One region of the Streptomyces albidicamelliae genome, then DNA from elsewhere that is predicted to be linked to it. Evidence: riboswitches for the same ligand, from Rfam matches in the RefSeq annotation. Region 1 holds a riboswitch; the other holds the start of a gene.

Region 1 (9,221 bases):
GATGACCTCGGGCTCGACACCGAGGATGTCCACGACACCGCGGACGAACTCGTCCCGGTTCTCCGCGTCGCGGGAGGCCGAGGTGGCGACGAAGCGGAGCTTCTCGGCGCCGTGCTCCTTGATGATCTCCGCGTACTCCCGGCAGGCGGCGAAGGTCCGCTCCAGCGCCTCGGGGGCGAGCCGGCCGGTGCGGTCCACTCCCTGGCCGAGCCGGACGATCGTCATGCGCCGGTCCAGGTCGACGAGTTCGCCGGTGGCCGGGTCCGCGTCGGCGACCAGGAGGCGGATGGAGTTCGTACCGCAGTCGATGGCGGCGACCCGGGTCACTTGCCGTCCTCCTCGACGGGCCGGGCGGCGAAGAAGCCGTCCTCGGTGGCGTCCACCTGCCACTCCTCCCCGCACGGGGGCCCGGACGGCGTCACGCACGGCCCCTTGCTCCACCACTCCGGCAGCAGGGCGATCGCCTCGTCGCCGAGCGGGTTCACGCCCGGCCCCGCGGCCAGCGAGTGCGCCACGAGGACGTGCAGGCACTTCACCCGGTCCGGCATGCCGCCCGCACTGGGGAAGCCCGCGAGGACCTCGATCTCGTCGCGGCGCCGGATGTAGTCCTCGTGCGCGGCCCGGTAGGCGGCGGCCAGCTCGGGGTCGGTGCCCAGCCGCTCGGTCATCTCCTTCATGACGCCGTTCGCCTCCAGCGTGCCGATCGCCGAGGCGGCGCGCGGGCACGTCAGGTAGTACGTCGTCGGGAAGGGCGTGCCGTCGGGCAGGCGCGGCGCCGTCTCCACGACGTCCGGCTGGCCGCAGGGGCAGCGGTGCGCGATGGCCCGCAGGCCCCGCGGCGGTCGGCCGAGCTGCTGCTTGAAGGCCTCGACGTCCGCGTCGGTGGGCTCGGTGTGCGGAGTGGGCGGCGGAGGCGTTTCCATGACTGCTTTCAGGGTGGCTTTCTGTCGGTGACCGGACGGGGCCGGCTACTGGTCGGAGGCGTCGGACTTGTCGACGCCGTCCCAGACGTTCGCGTACCAGGGCCGGTGCGCGGCCCGGAGATCGGTGCGGGACTGCTGGGCGGATCCCGGGTCCACCACCACGTACCCGGTCTCGCCGGGCCTCACGTAGTGCAGCCGGTGCCGGATCTGCTGCTCGGCGTAGGCGTCGTCCTGCCAGCGCGCCTTGAGGTCCCGCAGCTGCTCGACGCGCCGGCGTGCCTGCTCCTGGCGGTGCTGGAGATCGGAGATCTCGGCGCGCTGGGAGACGTACTGCCGCATCGGGTAGGCGAGCGCGACGATCATCGTGCACAGCACCAGCGCGAGCAGGGCCGCGCGGCCGGTGAGCCGGGAGCGGCGCGCCTGGCGCTTGGTCTGGGAGCGGTAGACGCGGGCCGCCGTCTGCTCGCCGAGCAGCCGCAGCCTGGTCGCGGTGGAGAAACGGTCCCGGTCCTTCACGGCCATCTGGTCCTCCGCCTCCCCTTTCACGTGCGTACGTCCCCGGACACGGTACGGGACCGGGGACGGGGACGTACGTACGACTGGCTAAGACTTAGCCCGGTGGAGGTCAGCCCTTGGAGACCTCGTGCTGGCCGCGGAAGCGCGGGAAGGCGCTGCGGCCGGCGTACACCGCGGCGTCGTCGAGGATCTCCTCGATGCGCAGCAGCTGGTTGTACTTGGCGACGCGCTCGGAGCGGGCCGGGGCGCCGGTCTTGATCTGGCCGCAGTTGGTGGCGACGGCGAGGTCGGCGATGGTGACGTCCTCGGTCTCGCCGGAGCGGTGGGACATCATGCACTTGAAGCCGTTGCGCTGGGCCAGCTCGACGGCGTCCAGGGTCTCGGTGAGCGAGCCGATCTGGTTCACCTTGACCAGCAGGGCGTTGGCCGCGCCGTCCTCGATGCCGCGGGCGAGGCGCTCGGGGTTGGTGACGAACAGGTCGTCGCCGACCAGCTGGACCTTGTCGCCGAGACGGTCGGTGATGACCTTCCAGCCGGACCAGTCGTCCTCGAACAGCGGGTCCTCGATGGAGACGAGCGGGTAGGCCGCGACGAGCTCCTCGTAGTACTCCGTCATCTCGGCGGCGGAGCGCTCCTTGCCCTCGAAGAGGTACTTGCCGTCCTTGTAGAACTCGGAGGCGGCCACGTCGAGCGCGAGGGCGATCTGCTCGCCGGGGACGTAACCGGCTTCCTTGATCGCTTCGAGGATGAGGTCCAGGGCGGCGCGGTTGGAGTCCAGGTTCGGGGCGAAGCCGCCCTCGTCGCCGAGGCCGGTGGACAGGCCCTTGCTCTTCAGGACCTTCTTCAGCGTGTGGTAGACCTCGGTGCCCCAGCGCAGCGCCTCGGAGAAGGACTCCGCGCCGATCGGGGCGATCATGAACTCCTGGATGTCCACGTTGGAGTCGGCGTGCGAGCCGCCGTTCAGGATGTTCATCATCGGCACCGGCAGCAGGTGCGCGTTCGGGCCGCCCAGGTAGCGGAAGAGGGGGAGGTCCGAGGCCTCGGAGGCGGCGTGCGCGACGGCCAGGGAGACGCCGAGGATGGCGTTGGCGCCGAGCGAGCCCTTGTTGTCGGTGGCGTCCAGGTCGAACATGGCCTGGTCGATCAGGCGCTGCTCGGTGGCGTCGTAGCCGACGAGCTCCGGGCCGATCTGCTCGATGACGGCGAGGACGGCCTTCTCGACACCCTTGCCCTGGTAGCGGTTCGGGTCACCGTCGCGCAGCTCGATGGCCTCGAAGGCGCCCGTGGAGGCGCCGGACGGGACGGCGGCACGACCGGTGCTGCCGTCGTCGAGGCCGACCTCGACCTCGACCGTGGGGTTGCCTCGGGAGTCCAGGATTTCCCGGGCTACGACGACGTCGATGGACGGCACGAGCATCTCCTTCTTGGATGTGACGCTGGAAGTGCGGGGCTGGGTGCCTCACGGCTCCGGGCCTTGCGCCTAGAGCCTATCCGTCCACGGGCCGTCGGCCACCGACCGACCGTCCCGTGGACAGGGCGGGACACGCAGACGGTACCCATTGTTCACCGTCGGAACAAAGGGGGGCCGCGATGAAGAACAGGGAAAGGGCCGGAAGCGGGCCGGGAGACGAAAAACCCCGCCCCGGCGCGTACGGGGGAAAACGCGCCGGGGCGGGGAGCCCGTGGGGACGGGGGTGACCCTCACGAGGTCTGCGGGGTGGGCACCTCCAGGGTGCCCACCGGGAATGTGAGGGCGCTGTGGTCCGGCTGGCGGCCGGGTGTCACTTCAGGTGCAGCTGCTGACCGGGGAAGATCATGTCGGCGTCCTCGACGATGTCCTTGTTCAGCTCGAAGAGCTTCTTCCAGCCGCCCTGGACGTGGTGCTTCGTGGCGATGGTGCTGAGGGTGTCGCCCTTGACGACCTTGTACTCGCCGTCGCCCTTCTTCACCTTCTTGCCGGTCGGGGTGGTGACGGTCTTGCTCGCGGCCGGACGCTCGGCGGACCGGGAGGCGGCCTGCGTGTCGGTGGAGCGGGTGGTGGTGGCCGGCTTCGACGAGGAGCCACCCGTCGGGGTGGAGCCGGTCGAGCCGTTGTAGGGGGTGCTCGACAGACCCGTGCCGCAGACCGGCCAGGCGCCCTTGCCCTGAGCGGCGAGCACCTTCTCGGCGACGGCTATCTGCTGCGCCTTGCTGGCCTGGTTGGCCTGCGGGGCGTAGGCGGTGCCGCCGTACGCGGCCCAGGTGGAGGCGGAGAACTGCAGACCGCCGAAGTAGCCGTTGCCGGTGTTGATGGACCAGTTGCCGCCGGACTCGCACTGGGCGACCGCGTCCCACTGGGAGGCGGTGGCGGCGGAGGCGTTGCCGGCCGCCATCAGCGGAGCGGCGACGGCGGCACCGGTGACACCGGCGAGCGCGACGGCGCGGACGGCCTTGGACGGACGGCGGTGCTTGCCCTTGCTGGAAAACAGCATGGATCGATCCCCTCACCGACGCCTGCGAGGTGAGCTGTCGGGTTCGGGCCGGTTGAGTTGCCCGGCCGCACTCCCGCTTGCGCGGAGTGCGGCTTCACCCCAAGCCGGTGCCGGCTCAACTGCCGGCAACGGCACTTACCTTGGGTCCCCCGCTCCTGCCTACGGCGCATGACGCGACGACTGTTCCCGGGCAACCGCTGGCAGGATTCGGCGTTGCGACTGCCGGGGCTCGTGGTGACGAGCGGCCTTGACCGTAGACACGCGATCCGCGGAATTTCAAAGACGATCAGGGCTTCTGAGACTCATCCCACACTTTCACCAAACCGGACATTAGCGCCGCAAGTGGGGCGCCAACTCGCGCTATCCGGCGTCCGTTTCGCTACCGATTTCCAGGGTCTGACCGGCCGTGATGCGGTTCGGGTCGGACCCGATCTCCTTCTTGTTGTCGGCATAGAGGGCGCGCCACCCGCCCTCGACCGCAAGGGACTCGGCGATGGAGGCGAGCGAGTCGCCCTGGCGGACGGTGTAGTCGTCCGCCTCGCGGGAGGCGTGACGGCCGGTCGCGGCGGAGTCCTGACCGTTTGTCACGTTTTCGTCCGCGCTCTTGCCGCGGTGACGTCCGCCACTGCTGAGCGCGCCGGTGTCGACCAGGCTCCAGGATCCGGCGCTCTGCTGGGAATTGTCCGAGTTGCCGGTGTCCGGAACGGCCGTGGGCGAGCCGCCGTCCCCCTGTGCGCTTCCGGCGTCACCGGTCTCGGGAGAGGTGGACTTGTCCGGCTTGGGGGTGTTGGTGCCGGTCGATCCGTCCTCGTTGTCGTCCCCCTTGCCGCCACCCTCGCCCGGGTGGGAGGTGGACTTCCCGTGCGTGCCATCGGAGGAGTCCGCGTCGCCCTTGGAGCCGGTGGAACCGGAGGCGGAAGAGTCGCCGGACGACGACGAATCCGGCAGACCGGACGATGAGGAGTTGTCACCCGATCCGGACGAGTCGTCCGAACCCTGGGCGTTCCCGGACTCGTCGACGCCCGTGTCGACGTCCAGCGAGCCGGAGTTGTAGGTCAGCCCGGAGAGCAGGGCGCAGGTGGCCCAGGGGGTGGTGCCCCGGTCGGCGAGGATCTTCTCGGCGACGGAGATCTGCTGCGAGCGGCTGGCCTCGTCGGCGCTGTAGGCGTACTGCCCGCCGCCGTACTTGTCCCAGTCCTCCTGGGATATCTGGAGTCCGCCGTAGTAACCGTTGCCGGTGTCGGCGCTCCACGAACCGCCGCTCTCGCACTCGGCCACCTTGTCCCACGTGGTGCCGTCGGCCGCGTTGGCGCTCGCCGCGCCGAGCAGCGGGATGGCGATGGCGGAGCCGGTCACTCCGGCCGCGACGAGGAGAGCTGGAGCCTGACGGGGGCGACGATGGCGGCCGTTCCCGGAGAGCATGCGGAAGCCTTTCGTGCGACAGCAGGGCCGGCGCGGCGGATGGTGCTCGTCGCCACGCTGAGGGAGGAACGTATCGGCAGACGATCACTTGTCACAAGTTCATGCCGCGCAGATCACGTGAAGATCACAGAGTTGAACGCCTGTCGTGTTGAAGGTTCTACGAACTCTGGGCCGGCCCCTCGCCGGTCCCCCGGCCGCCGGGGCGGCCGGGGGACCGGGGTGAACTCCACGGGCAGGGTGCGCAGCCCGCGCATGATGAGTCCGCCCCGCCAGCGCAGTTCGGCCGGGTCGGCGGCGAGCCGCAGATCGGGCAGGCGGGTGAGGAGGGTGGCGAGCGCGGTCTGGCCCTCCAGACGGGCGAGCGGCGCGCCGAGGCAGTAGTGGATGCCGTGGCCGTAGCCGAGGTGCTGGTTGTCGCGGCGGGCGAGGTCCAGCACGTCCGGGTCGGTGAACCGCGCGGGGTCCCGGTCGGCCGCCGCGAGCACGACCAGCACCGGGTCGCCCGGCGCGATGTCCTGCCCGCCGACGGTGAGCGGCTCGGTGGCGAACCGCCAGGTGGCCAGCTCCACCGGCCCGTCGAAACGCAGCAGTTCCTCCACCCCGGTCTCCAGGAGGTCCCGCTCCCCCCTCGCCAGGGACTCCTGCAGCCGCCGGCGCTGCGCGGGATGGGTGAGCAGGGCGTAGGTGCCGTTGCCGATGAGGTTGACGGTGGTCTCGAAGCCGGCGAACAGAAGGATGAAGGCCATGGCGGCGGCCTCGTTCTCGGTGAGGTGCTCACCGTGGTCGGAGGCGCGGATGAGACCCGAGATGAGGTCCTCGCCGGGCCCCGGCTCGGCGGGCAGGGCCGCACGCTTCCGGTGGATCAGCTCGGCCAGGTAGCCACGCATCTTCTTCACCGACCGCGCGACCCCGCCCCGCGGTCCACCGCCGTGCCGGATCATCATCCCGGCCCAGTCCCGGAAGTCGTCCTGGTCCTCGCGCGGGACGCCCAGGAGGTCGCAGATGGCGTAGATGGGCAGCGGGAAGGCGAACTCGTGGATGAGGTCGGCGGAGCCCCGCTCGGCGAACCCGTCGATGAGGTGGTCGGTGAGCTCCTGCACGCGGTGCGCGAACTCGGCGACCCGGCGCGGGGTGAACGCCTTGCTCACGAGCCGGCGCAGCCGGGTGTGGTCCGGCGGGTCGATGTTCAGCAGGTGCGTCATCAGCTCGGCCTTGCGCTCACCGGGGATGCCGGTCTTCCCCTTGGCGTGCGCGGGCTCGTCGTGGTGCGCCGGGTTCTTGCTCAGCCGCTGGTCGGCCAGGGCCTGCTTGGCGTCGGCGTAGCGGGTGACCAGCCAGGCCTCGACACCGCTGGGCAACCGGGTGCGGTGCACCGGCGCGTGCTCGCGCAGCCAGGCGTAGGCGGGGTACGGGTCGGTGGCGAACTCCCAGGTGAAGAGCTCGGGCACGGAACCGGGGGCGGTCGAGGGGCGGGGCTGGTCGGTCACCCCTCGACGGTATCCGGACGGGCCCGCCGCCCCTTGCGCGGTGTCGTGCCCTGTGCCGCCGGGGTTCTTGCCTCCCGTGCCGCCGGGTTCCGTGCCTGCCCGCGCCGCCGGGTTCCGTACCTCCTCGCGCCGCCGGATTCCGTACCTCCCCGCGCCGTCGGATTCCGTGCCTGCCCGCGCCGCCGGGTTCCGTACCTCCTCGCGCCGCCCGGGCCCGCTACCCCTCCTGCGGGGCCGGGCCGTCCGTCCGGTCCGTGCCCTCCGCCGCGCGTATCGCGTCCCGGTAGACCCGTGCCGCCGCGCGCAGCGCCGCCTCCGGGTCGACGCCGGACGCCTCGGCGCGGACCGCCATGGCGAGCAGTTCGTAACCGACGCCCTCCCCCTGCGGCAGCGGGACGTCCAGGTCCGCCGTGCGGGCGCGGGAGGCGAGCTTGGCGGCGAGGGCGAGGCCGGGCTGGCCGAGGGGGACGCCCTCGGTGACCGAGGTGCGCTGCTTCTCCTCGGCCTTGGTGCGCAGCCAGTGCTCCTTGACGTCCTCCGGCGTCTCGGCCTTCTCCTCGCCGAAGACGTGCGGGTGACGGTGGATGAGCTTGGCGACGATGCCGGCGGCCACGTCGTCGACGGAGAAGGGCGCCTCCGGGTCCTCCTCGGCGATGCGGGAGTGGAAGACCACCTGGAGCAGCACGTCCCCCAGCTCCTCGCGCAGCTCCTCCCGGTCACCGGCCTCGATCGCCTCGACCAGTTCGTACGCCTCCTCGATGCCGTACTTGGCCAGGCCCAGGTGGGTCTGCCGGGAGGACCAGGGGCACTCGACGCGGATGCGGTCCATGACCTGCACCAGGTCCAAGAGGCGGGCGCCGGGCAGGTCGTAGGAGGCGGGGAGCAGCTCCAGCTCCGGCATGGAGACGCGCCCGGAACCGGCCAGCCGGGCCAGACCGTCGGTGAGCGCGGGCTCGCCCTCGCCGGTGGCCACGACGACCACCGTCCGCCCGCCGGCGCAGGCGTCGACCAGCTCCTCCGCGGTGGGGGACGCCTCCCGCACCGCCGTCCCGGCCTCCCGCAGATACGGCAGCTGCGGGTGCGTGCCGTCCGCGCACAGCACGAGGTCGGCGGTGCGCAGGGCCTGCCAGGCGGGCCAGGACAGCAGGCCGGGGGCGACGCGGTGGCTCGTGGTGAGCAGGACGATGCGGCCGCGGGCGGGCTCGTGGTCCGTGGGGCCGGGGACGGAGGGTTCGGGGCGGGATGCGTTCACGATCCGAACGTAACCCACCGCGGCCCGGGACGGATTCCGTTGCCCACAGGGCCGAGGGGATCATGTGATCGTACGACCGACGGCCCGCCGACACGGCGCGTCACGCGGTCAGCGGCTGCCCACCCGCCGTGGAGACCTCCCGCACCCACGGCGTCTTGGCGTCCACGCGGCTGCTCTTCTGCACGTCCCAGGAGCCGTAGCGCGGGTTGAGGTCCACGTGCAGTTCCCCGGACGCCTTGGACAGGGCCTTCCAGAAGGCCGGCTGCGTGGTGTCGGTGCCGAGCCGGGACGCGAGCTTCTGCGCCTCCAGCTGGAGCCGCAGGTTGTCGTCGAGGCGCGCGGGGGCGATGCCGTACTTCTGCAGCCACGCCGACTCCAGCCCCTTGGCTCCGCCCGCCTGCTGCTCCAGGCCGGCGCGCATCCGCTGGATCTCCTTGCGGGTGACCGAGATGCCCTCGTCCTGCGCGGCGCGGTGCAGCACCCGGTCGAGCACCATGTTGTGCAGGGTGTCCCGGGTGAGGCTGCTGGTGGAGGCGACCACCTGCTCGTACTGGGCCTGGTCCGGAACGGCGGCGCGCTGTGCGCTGCGGACCTCGTTGACCCGGTTCTCCAGCTGGGAGACGGTGATCCGCTGCCCTCCGACGACGGCCGCCGCGCCCGGGTGCGCGTCGTTGCCGCACGCCGTGAGCAGGGGGGCCGCGGCGGCGATCGCGGCGGTGAGGACGAGCGCGGTGCGACGGCGGCGGTGCAAGGAAACCTCCCGAGGAGATTGTGCGACGGTGCACAAAGTCTTGCGGTGATCGATGGTAGGCAGTGGGCGGGCTGCGGCCAACCCATTCGACCAACGATTCGCGCGCGCTTCGGGCACCGCCGCGCCCCGCGGAAGGCGTCCGGGTCAGCCGGTGACGGCCACCGGCGCGTCCCAGGCGTCACGGTCGACGGTGAGCGTGACCCCGCCGTGCGTCTCCTTGCTGTTGACCATGTACTGGTGGCCGCGGCTGTGACCGGTGAACAGGGTGGCGCCCCACGGCCAGTCGGTGGTGGTCGTGTTCTTCTTGTCCCACAGCGCGTACCAGAGGTTGCCCGGCAGGTCCGTCCTGTCCTTGGCGGTGGCGATCGCCTTGGCGCTGGAGCTGCTGAAGCCGTAGTA
Region 2 (9,221 bases), 1.2 Mb from region 1:
AGGGAGACGAACTCCGCCAGCGGCGCGCCACCGGCGAGGTTGGGCGCGGCCCCCTGCTCGGGCAGCTGCGGCAGGTCGACCACGTTGATCCGCAGCAGACGGCCGGTCGAGGTCACCGCGCCGATCTCGCCGCGCGCGGTGGCCGGGACCGCCGAGACGATCACGTCGTGCTTGACGCGCTTCGCGCCGGCCGTCGCCGGGAACGGCTCGTCGGTCGCCGTACGGGCCAGCAGACCCGTCGAGGACAGCAGCACCCGGCACGGGTCGTCGGCGACCTGCAGCGGCACGGCCGCCGCCGGGGCGCCGCCGGCCTCCAGCAGGACCGTACGCCGGTCGGTGCCGAACTTCTTGGCCACCGCGGCCAGTTCGGCCGAGACCAGCTTGCGCAGCTCCGCGTCGGACTCCAGGATCCGGGTCAGCTCCTCGATCTCCGAGATGAGCCGGTCCTTCTCCGCCTCCAGCTCGATGCGGTCGAACTTGGTGAGCCGGCGCAGCGGCGTGTCGAGGATGTACTGCGTCTGGATCTCGCTCAGCGAGAAGCGCCGCATCAGGCGCTCCTTGGCCTGCGCGGAGTTCTCGCTGGACCGGATCAGCCGGATGACCTCGTCGATGTCGACCAGCGCGGTCAGCAGGCCCTCGACCAGGTGGAGCCGGTCCCGCCGCTTGGTGCGGCGGAACTCGCTGCGGCGCCGGACGACGTCGAAGCGGTGGTCCAGGTAGACCTCCAGCAGCTCCTTCAGACCGAGGGTGAGCGGCTGGCCGTCGACCAGGGCGACGTTGTTGATGCCGAAGGACTCCTCCATCGGCGTCAGCTTGTACAGCTGCTCCAGGATCGCCTCGGGCACGAAGCCGTTCTTGATCTCGATGACCAGGCGCAGACCGTGCTCGCGGTCGGTGAGGTCCTTGACGTCGGCGATGCCCTGGATCTTCTTCGAGTTGACCAGGTCCTTGATCTTCGCGATGACCTTCTCGGGACCGACCGTGAACGGCAGCTCCGTGACGATCAGGCCCTTGCGGCGGGCGGTGACGGTCTCGATCGCCACCGTGGCGCGCATCTTGAAGGTGCCGCGGCCGGTCGCGTACGCGTCCCGGACGCCGTCGAGGCCCACGATCCGGCCGCCGGTGGGCAGGTCGGGGCCCGGGACGTGCTTCATCAGCGCGTCCAGGTCCGCGTTCGGGAACCGGATCAGATGGCGGGCGGCGGCGATGACCTCGCGCAGGTTGTGCGGCGCCATGTTCGTCGCCATGCCGACCGCGATGCCCGACGAGCCGTTGACCAGCAGGTTCGGGAAGGCGGCCGGCAGCGCCACCGGCTCCTGCTCCTGGCCGTCGTAGTTGGGCGCGAAGTCGACCGTGTCCTCGTCGATCGACTCGGTCATCAGGCTCGTCGCCTCGGCCTGCCGGCACTCGGTGTACCGCATGGCGGCCGGCGGGTCGTCGTTGCCCAGCGAGCCGAAGTTGCCGTGGCCGTCGACCAGCGGCACGCGCATGGAGAAGGGCTGCGCCATGCGGACCAGGGCGTCGTAGATCGACGCGTCGCCGTGCGGGTGCAGCTTTCCCATGACCTCGCCGACGACACGCGCGCACTTCACGTACGAGCGGTCGGGGCGCAGGCCCATCTCGTTCATCTGGTAGACGATGCGGCGGTGCACCGGCTTGAGTCCGTCACGGGCGTCCGGCAGGGCGCGCGAGTAGATGACCGAGTACGCGTACTCGAGGTAGGAGCCACGCATCTCGTCCACGACGTCGATGTCGAGGATCCTCTCCTCGAACGAATCGTCGGGCGGCGGGGTCTTCGTGCTGCGGCGGGCCATCGCTGCCGGCTCCTCCTGATCTGGTCGCTCACCGAGGGGGCGCGCACCCTCCGGCTCGCTCTTGCTGAAGCGATTGACGGATCTGTCGCGGACCATTGTGGACCGCGGTACTGACAACCCGGGCCACGACCCGGTCTCCGCGGACCCGCCCCGCGCCGGAAGACGCCCGGAGGGGGCCGGACGCAGGCTACGCGATCCGCTGTGGGCGTACGTCCAGCGGGAACTTCGCCGAGGCCCCGCACGCTTTGCATACAGTGGCAGGAACGGCAGGAAAACCGCGGTTTCGACGACCGCCTCCGCTCGCGAAGGGACGTACATGCCCATGGGTCACACGACCACGGCCGAGGCAGGCTCCGGGGGCCTGACAGCGACCGAGCACCGGCTGGCCAACGGTCTGCGCGTGGTGCTCTCCGAGGATCACCTGACCCCGGTGGCGGCGGTCTGCCTCTGGTACGACGTCGGGTCCCGCCACGAGGTCAAGGGGCGTACCGGCCTGGCTCACCTCTTCGAGCACCTGATGTTCCAGGGCTCGGCGCAGGTCAAGGGCAACGGCCACTTCGAGCTGGTGCAGGGCGCCGGCGGCTCGCTCAACGGCACCACCAGCTTCGAGCGCACCAACTACTTCGAGACCATGCCCGCCCACCAGCTGGAGCTCGCCCTCTGGCTGGAGGCCGACCGCATGGGCTCGCTGCTCGCCGCGCTGGACGACGAGTCGATGGAGAACCAGCGGGACGTCGTCAAGAACGAGCGCCGCCAGCGCTACGACAACGTTCCCTACGGCACCGCCTTCGAGAAGCTGACCGCCCTGTCGTACCCCGAGGGCCACCCGTACCACCACACGCCGATCGGCTCGATGGCGGACCTGGACGCGGCCACCCTGGAGGACGCGCGCCAGTTCTTCCGCACCTACTACGCGCCGAACAACGCGGTGCTCTCGGTGGTCGGCGACATCGACCCGCAGCAGACCCTCGCCTGGATCGAGCGGTACTTCGGCTCCATCGCGTCCCACGACGGCAAGCCCGAGCCCCGCGACGGCTCGCTGCCGGAGACCATCGGCGGGCAGAAGCGCGAGGTCCTCGTGGAAGAGGTCCCGGCGCGCGCCCTGATGGCCGCCTACCGGCTGCCCCACGACGGCACGCGCGCGTGCGACGCGGCCGACCTCGCGCTGACCGTCCTCGGCGGAGGCGAGTCCTCCCGCCTGTACAACCGGCTGGTGCGCCGCGACCGTACGGCCGTCGCGGCCGGCTTCGGCCTGCTGCGGCTGTCCGGGGCGCCCTCCATGGGCTGGCTGGACGTGAAGACCTCCGGTGACGTCGAGGTGCCGGTCATCGAGGCCGCCATCGACGAGGAGCTGGCCCGGTTCGCCGGGGAGGGCCCGACGCCCGAGGAGATGGAGCGCGCCCAGGCCCAGTTGGAGCGCGAGTGGCTGGACCGGCTAGGCACGGTCGCCGGCCGTGCCGACGAACTGTGCCGGTACGCCGTCCTGTTCGGCGACCCGCAGCTCGCGCTCACCGCGGTCAAGCGTGTCCTGGAGGTCACCCCCGAGGAGGTCCAGGAGGTCGCCAAGGCCCGCCTGCGGCCCGACAACCGCGCGGTCCTCGTCTACGAGCCGAAGTCCCCGGAGACCGTCGAGGACGCCCAGGTCCCCGAGGACCCGGAACGCGAAGCGACCGTAGAGGCCGGCAACGAGAACGAGGAGACGGCCAAGTGACCGAGCTCGCCACCATGGAGTTCCACCCCCGGCCGCAGCCGGGCGACGCCCGGCCGTGGGCGTTCCCGGCCCCCGAGCGCGGCACGCTGGACAACGGCCTGACCGTGCTGCGCTGCCACCGCCCCGGCCAGCAGGTCGTCGCCGTCGAGGTGATGCTGGACGCGCCCCTGGACGCGGAGCCCGCCGGCCTGGACGGCGTCGCCACGATCATGGCGCGGGCCTTCTCCGAGGGCACCGACAAGCACTCGGCCGAGGACTACGCCGCCGAGCTGGAGCGCGCCGGCGCCACGCTCGACGCGCACGCCGACCACCCCGGGGTCCGGCTCAGCCTGGAGGTCCCGGCCTCCCGCCTGGCCAAGGGCCTCGGCCTGCTCGCCGACGCCCTGCGCGCCCCCGCCTTCGCGGAGAGCGAGGTCGAGCGGCTGGTCCGCAACCGCCTGGACGAGATCCCGCACGAGCTGGCCAACCCCTCCCGCCGGGCCGCCAAGGAGCTCTCCAAGGAGCTGTTCCCGGCGACCTCGCGCATGTCCCGGCCGCGCCAGGGCACCGAGGAGACGGTCGAGAAGATCGACGCGGCGTCCGTACGCGCCTTCTACGACCGGCACGTCCGCCCCGCCACGGCCACCGTGGTCGTCGTCGGCGACCTCACCGGCACCGACCTGGACGAGCTGCTCGGCGACACCCTCGGCGCGTGGACCGGCACGCCGGGCGAGCCGCGGCCGGTGCCCCCGGTGACCGCCGACGACACCGGCCGCGTGGTCATCGTGGACCGGCCGGGCGCCGTCCAGACGCAGCTGCTCATCGGGCGGGTCGGCCCGGACCGGCACGACCGGGTCTGGCCCGCCCAGGTCCTCGGCACCTACTGCCTCGGCGGCACCCTCACCTCCCGCCTGGACCGCGTGCTGCGCGAGGAGAAGGGCTACACCTACGGGGTACGGGCGTTCGGGCAGGTCATGCGGTCGGCCCCGGACGGCACCGGTGCCTCCATGCTCGCCATCAGCGGCTCCGTGGACACGCCGAACACCGGCCCCGCGCTGGACGACCTGTGGAAGGTGCTGCGCACCCTCGCGGCGGAGGGCCTGACCGACGCCGAGCGGGACGTCGCCGTGCAGAACCTCGTCGGGGTGGCGCCGCTGAAGTACGAGACCGCGGCGGCCGTCGCGAGCACCCTGGCCGACCAGGTCGAGCAGCACCTGCCCGACGACTTCCAGGCGACGCTGTACCGGCAGCTGGCCGCGACGGGCACGGTCGAGGCGACCGCGGCCGTCGTCAACGCCTTCCCGGTGGACCGGCTGGTGACCGTCCTCGTCGGCGACGCCTCCCAGATCAAGGCGCCGGTCGAGGCGCTCGGCATCGGCGAAGTCACCGTCGTCACGGCCGAATAGCGGCCGCCGCCGCGGAGCACGGCACGCGTGCGTGGGGCCCTGCCGACCTACGGGTCGTCAGGGCCCCCGCCGTTCCACTCGCTTCACCAGATGCCCGATTTGGGGCGGAGGTTGCCTGTCTGCCCTGTGGGATGCGCTACAAAAGCCCGGATCCGTTTGAGGATTGAAAGCGGGCTTCCGTAGGTTCGTCCAGGCTGTTCGTCACGCACCACGCCGCGCCCGCGGCACCGGACAGTCATCGCCGAGTCCCCGTACGGCGCGAGCCAGGGGAGCCGGGGACCCATCGTCCCTGGGGTGAATCGGGCGCCCGCGCGTGAGCGAGGGGGCCCGTAGGAGACCTTCCTGCTCCGAACCCGTCAGCTAACCCGGTAGGCGAGAAGGAAGGAAAGGACCAGCCACTTCATGGCGTTCATGTGCGCCACCGGGAAGCATCGCAAGCCCGGCCGGGTCAAGCGCACCACCGCGCAGGCGGCCGGTGTCGCCGCCCTCACCACCACGGGTGTCATCGGCACCCTCGCCGCGTCGCCGGCGCTCGCCGCCGAGAACGCCGCGGAGCAGACCGGTCTCACGCCCGTCGTGACCGTCAGCGACGACGTCGCGGAGCAGATCAGCGCGCAGGCGGACGCCCAGAAGCAGGCCGCCGAGCAGCAGGCGGCCGAGGAGGCCGCCGCCAAGGCCGCCGCCGCCAAGGTCAAGGAGGAGCGCGAGGCCAGGGCCCGCGCCGCCCGCGAGTCCGAGCGCAAGCGCCTGAACGCGTTCGTCGCCCCGATCGTGCACTCCTACGTGTCCACCGCCTACAAGGCCAGCAGCTCGCTGTGGTCCTCCGGCTCCCACACCGGCATCGACTTCCACGCGGCCAGCGGCACGTCCGTCCACGCGGTCGGCTCCGGCACCGTCGTCTCCACCGGCTGGGGCGGCGCGTACGGCAACCAGATCGTGATCCGGATGGCCGACGGCATGTACACCCAGTACGGCCACCTGTCGTCCATCGGTGTCACGGTGGGCCAGAAGGTCGTCCCGGGCCAGCAGATCGGCCTGTCCGGCGCGACCGGCAACGTCACCGGCCCGCACCTGCACTTCGAGGCCCGCACGAGCCCCGACTACGGCTCGGACGTCGACCCCATCGCCTATCTCCGCAACCACGGCGTGAACGTCTGACGCCGCCACGCGGACATGTGAAAGCCCCGGCTCACCGAGCCGGGGCTTTCACCGTTTCCGCGTGATCCCCGCACGGGCCGTCGGCCAAAAAATATCCATGGATTACGGCCTGCCGTCGGAAATTCGGCCTCTTTGGAATAGAGTCACGGAACGGGCGTCCCCTGCGGGCGTTTCACGGGGATTAATGCGGAGGTCGGTCATGCGTGTTCCGGCGCATTCGGTGTGCACGGCGATCCGGGACGACATCGTCGCCGGCGTCCACGAGCGCGGCGGCCGGCTCACCGAGGAAGTGCTGGCCCGCCGCTACGGCGTCTCGCGCGTCCCCGTCCGCGAGGCCCTGCGCACCCTGGAGGCCGAGGGGTTCGTGGTGACCCGCCGGCACGCGGGCGCGTGCGTGGCCGAACCGACCGCGCAGGAGGCCGCCGACCTGCTGGAGATGCGGCTGCTGCTGGAGCCGCTCGGCGCGGCACGGGCGGCACAGCGCCGTACGGAGGCCCATCTCAAGGTGCTGCGCGGCCTGGTGCGGCTGGGGCAGGAGCGGGCCAGGAGCGGCGGTAGCGGGGAGCTGCGCTCACTGGGCGGCTGGTTCCACGAGACGCTGGCGCAGGCCTCCGGCAGCCCCTCGCTGGCCTCGATGCTCACCCAGCTGCGCCACAAGATCGCCTGGATGTACGCGGTGGACGCCCCGCAGAGCCCGCTGGACTCCTGGGCGGAGCACGGCGCGATCGTGGACGCGGTGGCACGCGGCGACGGCGAGCGCGCGCGGGCGGTCACGGCGCTGCACGCCGAGCGTGCGACGGGCGCGCACCGTCTGCGCCTTTCCGGCGGCGCCGAGCGTGTGAGGACTTCGCAACATGCCGTAAACACGACGGGCCGCCGGTATTAACACGGGCGTCGTATACAAAGAGAGGGAATTCGGTGGGGGCTGTTTTTCGCTGCCCGAATTCCCTCGCTCGGTGATTTCGCAAAAGCGGGCGGAGTCACCCTTGCTGTCGAAACGGCCGCCCGTAACGCCGAAGCCGCGCCGCCCATAACGCCGAAGCCGCGCCGCCCGGAAAGGCGACGCGGCTCCGGCGTTCGGACGCGAGGTGCTCAGACCGTCTCGGGCAGCTCTTCCAGGCCCTCGGCGACCAGCTTGGCCAGGCGGTCCAGGGCGGCGTCAGCGCCCTCGGCCTCCGAGGCGAGGACGATCTCCTCGCCACCCTGGGCGCCCAGCCCCAGGACGGCCAGCATGGAGGCCGCGTTGACGGGGTTGCCCCCGGCCTTGGCGATCGTCACCGGGACGCCTGTGGCCGTGGCGGCTCGGACGAAGATGGAAGCGGGGCGGGCGTGGAGGCCCTCGGCCCAGCCGACGTTGACGCGGCGCTCAGCCATGTGTTGCTGCCCTTCAGTCTTCAGGGTTGTCTAGACCAGTTTCCCATACCGTGAAGCATGCCCGGAGCGGACCTCGGTCCCCTCCGGTTCGGCACCGGACCGCGGCCTCGGTCCGGCGTGGTGTCCCCCACAGACTGCCTCGCGCCGTTGTCGTACGCGAGCCGTACTCTGGGGCCCATGCAGACCTCGGCGGATCGGCAGGAGCGGCACGAGTACCCCACTCACTGGGAGGCCGACGTGGTGCTGCGCGACGGAGGCACCGCGCGCATCCGGCCCATCACCGCCGACGACGCCGACCGCCTGGTCAGCTTCTACGAGCAGGTCTCCGACGAGTCGAAGTACTACCGCTTCTTCGCACCGTACCCACGGCTCTCCGCCAAGGACGTCCACCGCTTCACGCACCACGACTTCGTGGACCGGGTGGGACTCGCGGCCACCATCGGCGGCGAGTTCATCGCCACCGTACGCTACGACCGCATCGGCGCCGACGGGATGCCCGCCTCCGCCCCCGCCGACGAGGCCGAGGTCGCCTTCCTCGTGCAGGACGCCCACCAGGGCCGCGGTGTCGCCTCCACCCTGCTGGAGCACATCGCGGCCGTCGCGCGCGAGCGCGGCATCCGCCGCTTCGCCGCCGAGGTGCTCCCCGCCAACACCAAGATGATCAAGGTGTTCACGGACGCCGGCTACACCCAGAAGCGCAGCTTCGAGGACGGGGTCGTACGCCTGGAGTTCGACCTGGAACCCACCGACCGCTCCGTCGCCGTGCAGCGCGCGCGGGAGCAGCGCGCCGAAGCCCACTCGGTCCGTCGGCTCCTCGTGCCCGGCTCCGTGGCGGTCGTCGGCGTCGGACGCACCCCCGGCGGCGTCGGCCGCAGCACCCTCGGCAACCTCCGGGACGCCGGCTACACCGGCCGGCTGCACGCCGTGAACACGGCCTTCCCCAAGGACCTCGACGAGGTCGACGGAGTGCCGGCGTACCGCTCGGTGCGGGACATCGAGGGACACGTGGACCTCGCCGTCGTCGCCGTGCCGGCCGAGCACGTGCCCTCGGTGGTCGCCGAGTGCGGGGAACACGGCGTCCAGGGGCTCGTCGTGCTCTCCTCCGGATACGCCGAGAGCGGCCCCGAGGGCCGCGAACGGCAGCGCGCCCTCGTCCGCGCCGCGCGCGCGTACGGCATGCGGATCATCGGACCGAACGCCTTCGGGGTCATCAACACCGCACCGGACGTCCGGCTGAACGCGTCCCTGGCCCCCGAGATGCCCCGCCCCGGCCGCATCGGACTGTTCGCCCAGTCCGGCGCCATCGGCATCGCCCTGCTGTCCCGGCTGCACCGGCGCGGCGGCGGCGTCACCGGCGTCACCGGCGTGTCCACCTTCGTCTCCGCCGGCAACCGCGCGGACGTCTCCGGCAACGACGTCCTCCAGTACTGGTACGACGACCCCGAGACCGACGTCGTCCTCATGTACCTGGAGTCCATCGGCAACCCCCGCAAGTTCACCCGGCTCGCCCGGCGGACGGCGGCGGCGAAGCCGCTGGTCGTGGTGCAGGGGACCGGGGCCGCGCCGCAGGGCCACGCCGTGCGGGCCACCCGGCTCCCGCACGCGACCGTCTCCGCGCTGCTCAGGCAGGCCGGGGTGATCCGGGTCGACACGATCACCGAGCTGGTCGACGCGGGCCTGCTGCTCGCCCGGCAGCCGCTGCCCGCCGGACCGCGGGTGGCGATCCTCGGCAACTCCGAGTCGCTGGGCGTGCTGACGTACGACCGCTGCCTCGCGGAG

Evidence for each region. Region 1 has a riboswitch for cyclic di-AMP ahead of N8I86_RS22850 (transglycosylase family protein). Riboswitches for the same ligand answer to the same signal wherever they lie in the genome.
Region 2: another riboswitch for cyclic di-AMP. It lies ahead of N8I86_RS28225 (M23 family metallopeptidase); the one in region 1 lies ahead of N8I86_RS22850 (transglycosylase family protein).

The regions. Positions count from the first base shown of each region.
Region 1 covers NZ_CP106795.1:4,953,508-4,962,728, reverse strand. The annotation lists gene N8I86_RS22870 (Ppx/GppA phosphatase family protein) at 1-327, opposite strand, end outside; gene N8I86_RS22865 (DUF501 domain-containing protein) at 324-923, opposite strand; gene N8I86_RS22860 (FtsB family cell division protein) at 969-1,445, opposite strand; gene eno (phosphopyruvate hydratase) at 1,549-2,856, opposite strand; gene N8I86_RS22850 (transglycosylase family protein) at 3,221-3,910, opposite strand; cyclic di-AMP (ydaO/yuaA leader) riboswitch at 3,915-4,087, opposite strand; gene N8I86_RS22845 (LysM peptidoglycan-binding domain-containing protein) at 4,271-5,332, opposite strand; gene N8I86_RS22840 (cytochrome P450 family protein) at 5,446-6,819, opposite strand; gene N8I86_RS22835 (nucleoside triphosphate pyrophosphohydrolase) at 7,037-8,071, opposite strand; gene N8I86_RS22830 (SurA N-terminal domain-containing protein) at 8,172-8,822, opposite strand; gene N8I86_RS22825 (glycoside hydrolase domain-containing protein) at 8,967-9,221, opposite strand, start outside.
Region 2 covers NZ_CP106795.1:6,175,677-6,184,897, forward strand. The annotation lists gene N8I86_RS28210 (DNA gyrase/topoisomerase IV subunit A) at 1-1,814, opposite strand, end outside; gene N8I86_RS28215 (M16 family metallopeptidase) at 2,131-3,525, shown strand; gene N8I86_RS28220 (M16 family metallopeptidase) at 3,522-4,910, shown strand; cyclic di-AMP (ydaO/yuaA leader) riboswitch at 5,140-5,299, shown strand; gene N8I86_RS28225 (M23 family metallopeptidase) at 5,313-6,068, shown strand; gene N8I86_RS28230 (GntR family transcriptional regulator) at 6,268-6,954, shown strand; gene N8I86_RS28235 (HPr family phosphocarrier protein) at 7,161-7,442, opposite strand; gene N8I86_RS28240 (bifunctional acetate--CoA ligase family protein/GNAT family N-acetyltransferase) at 7,620-9,221, shown strand, end outside.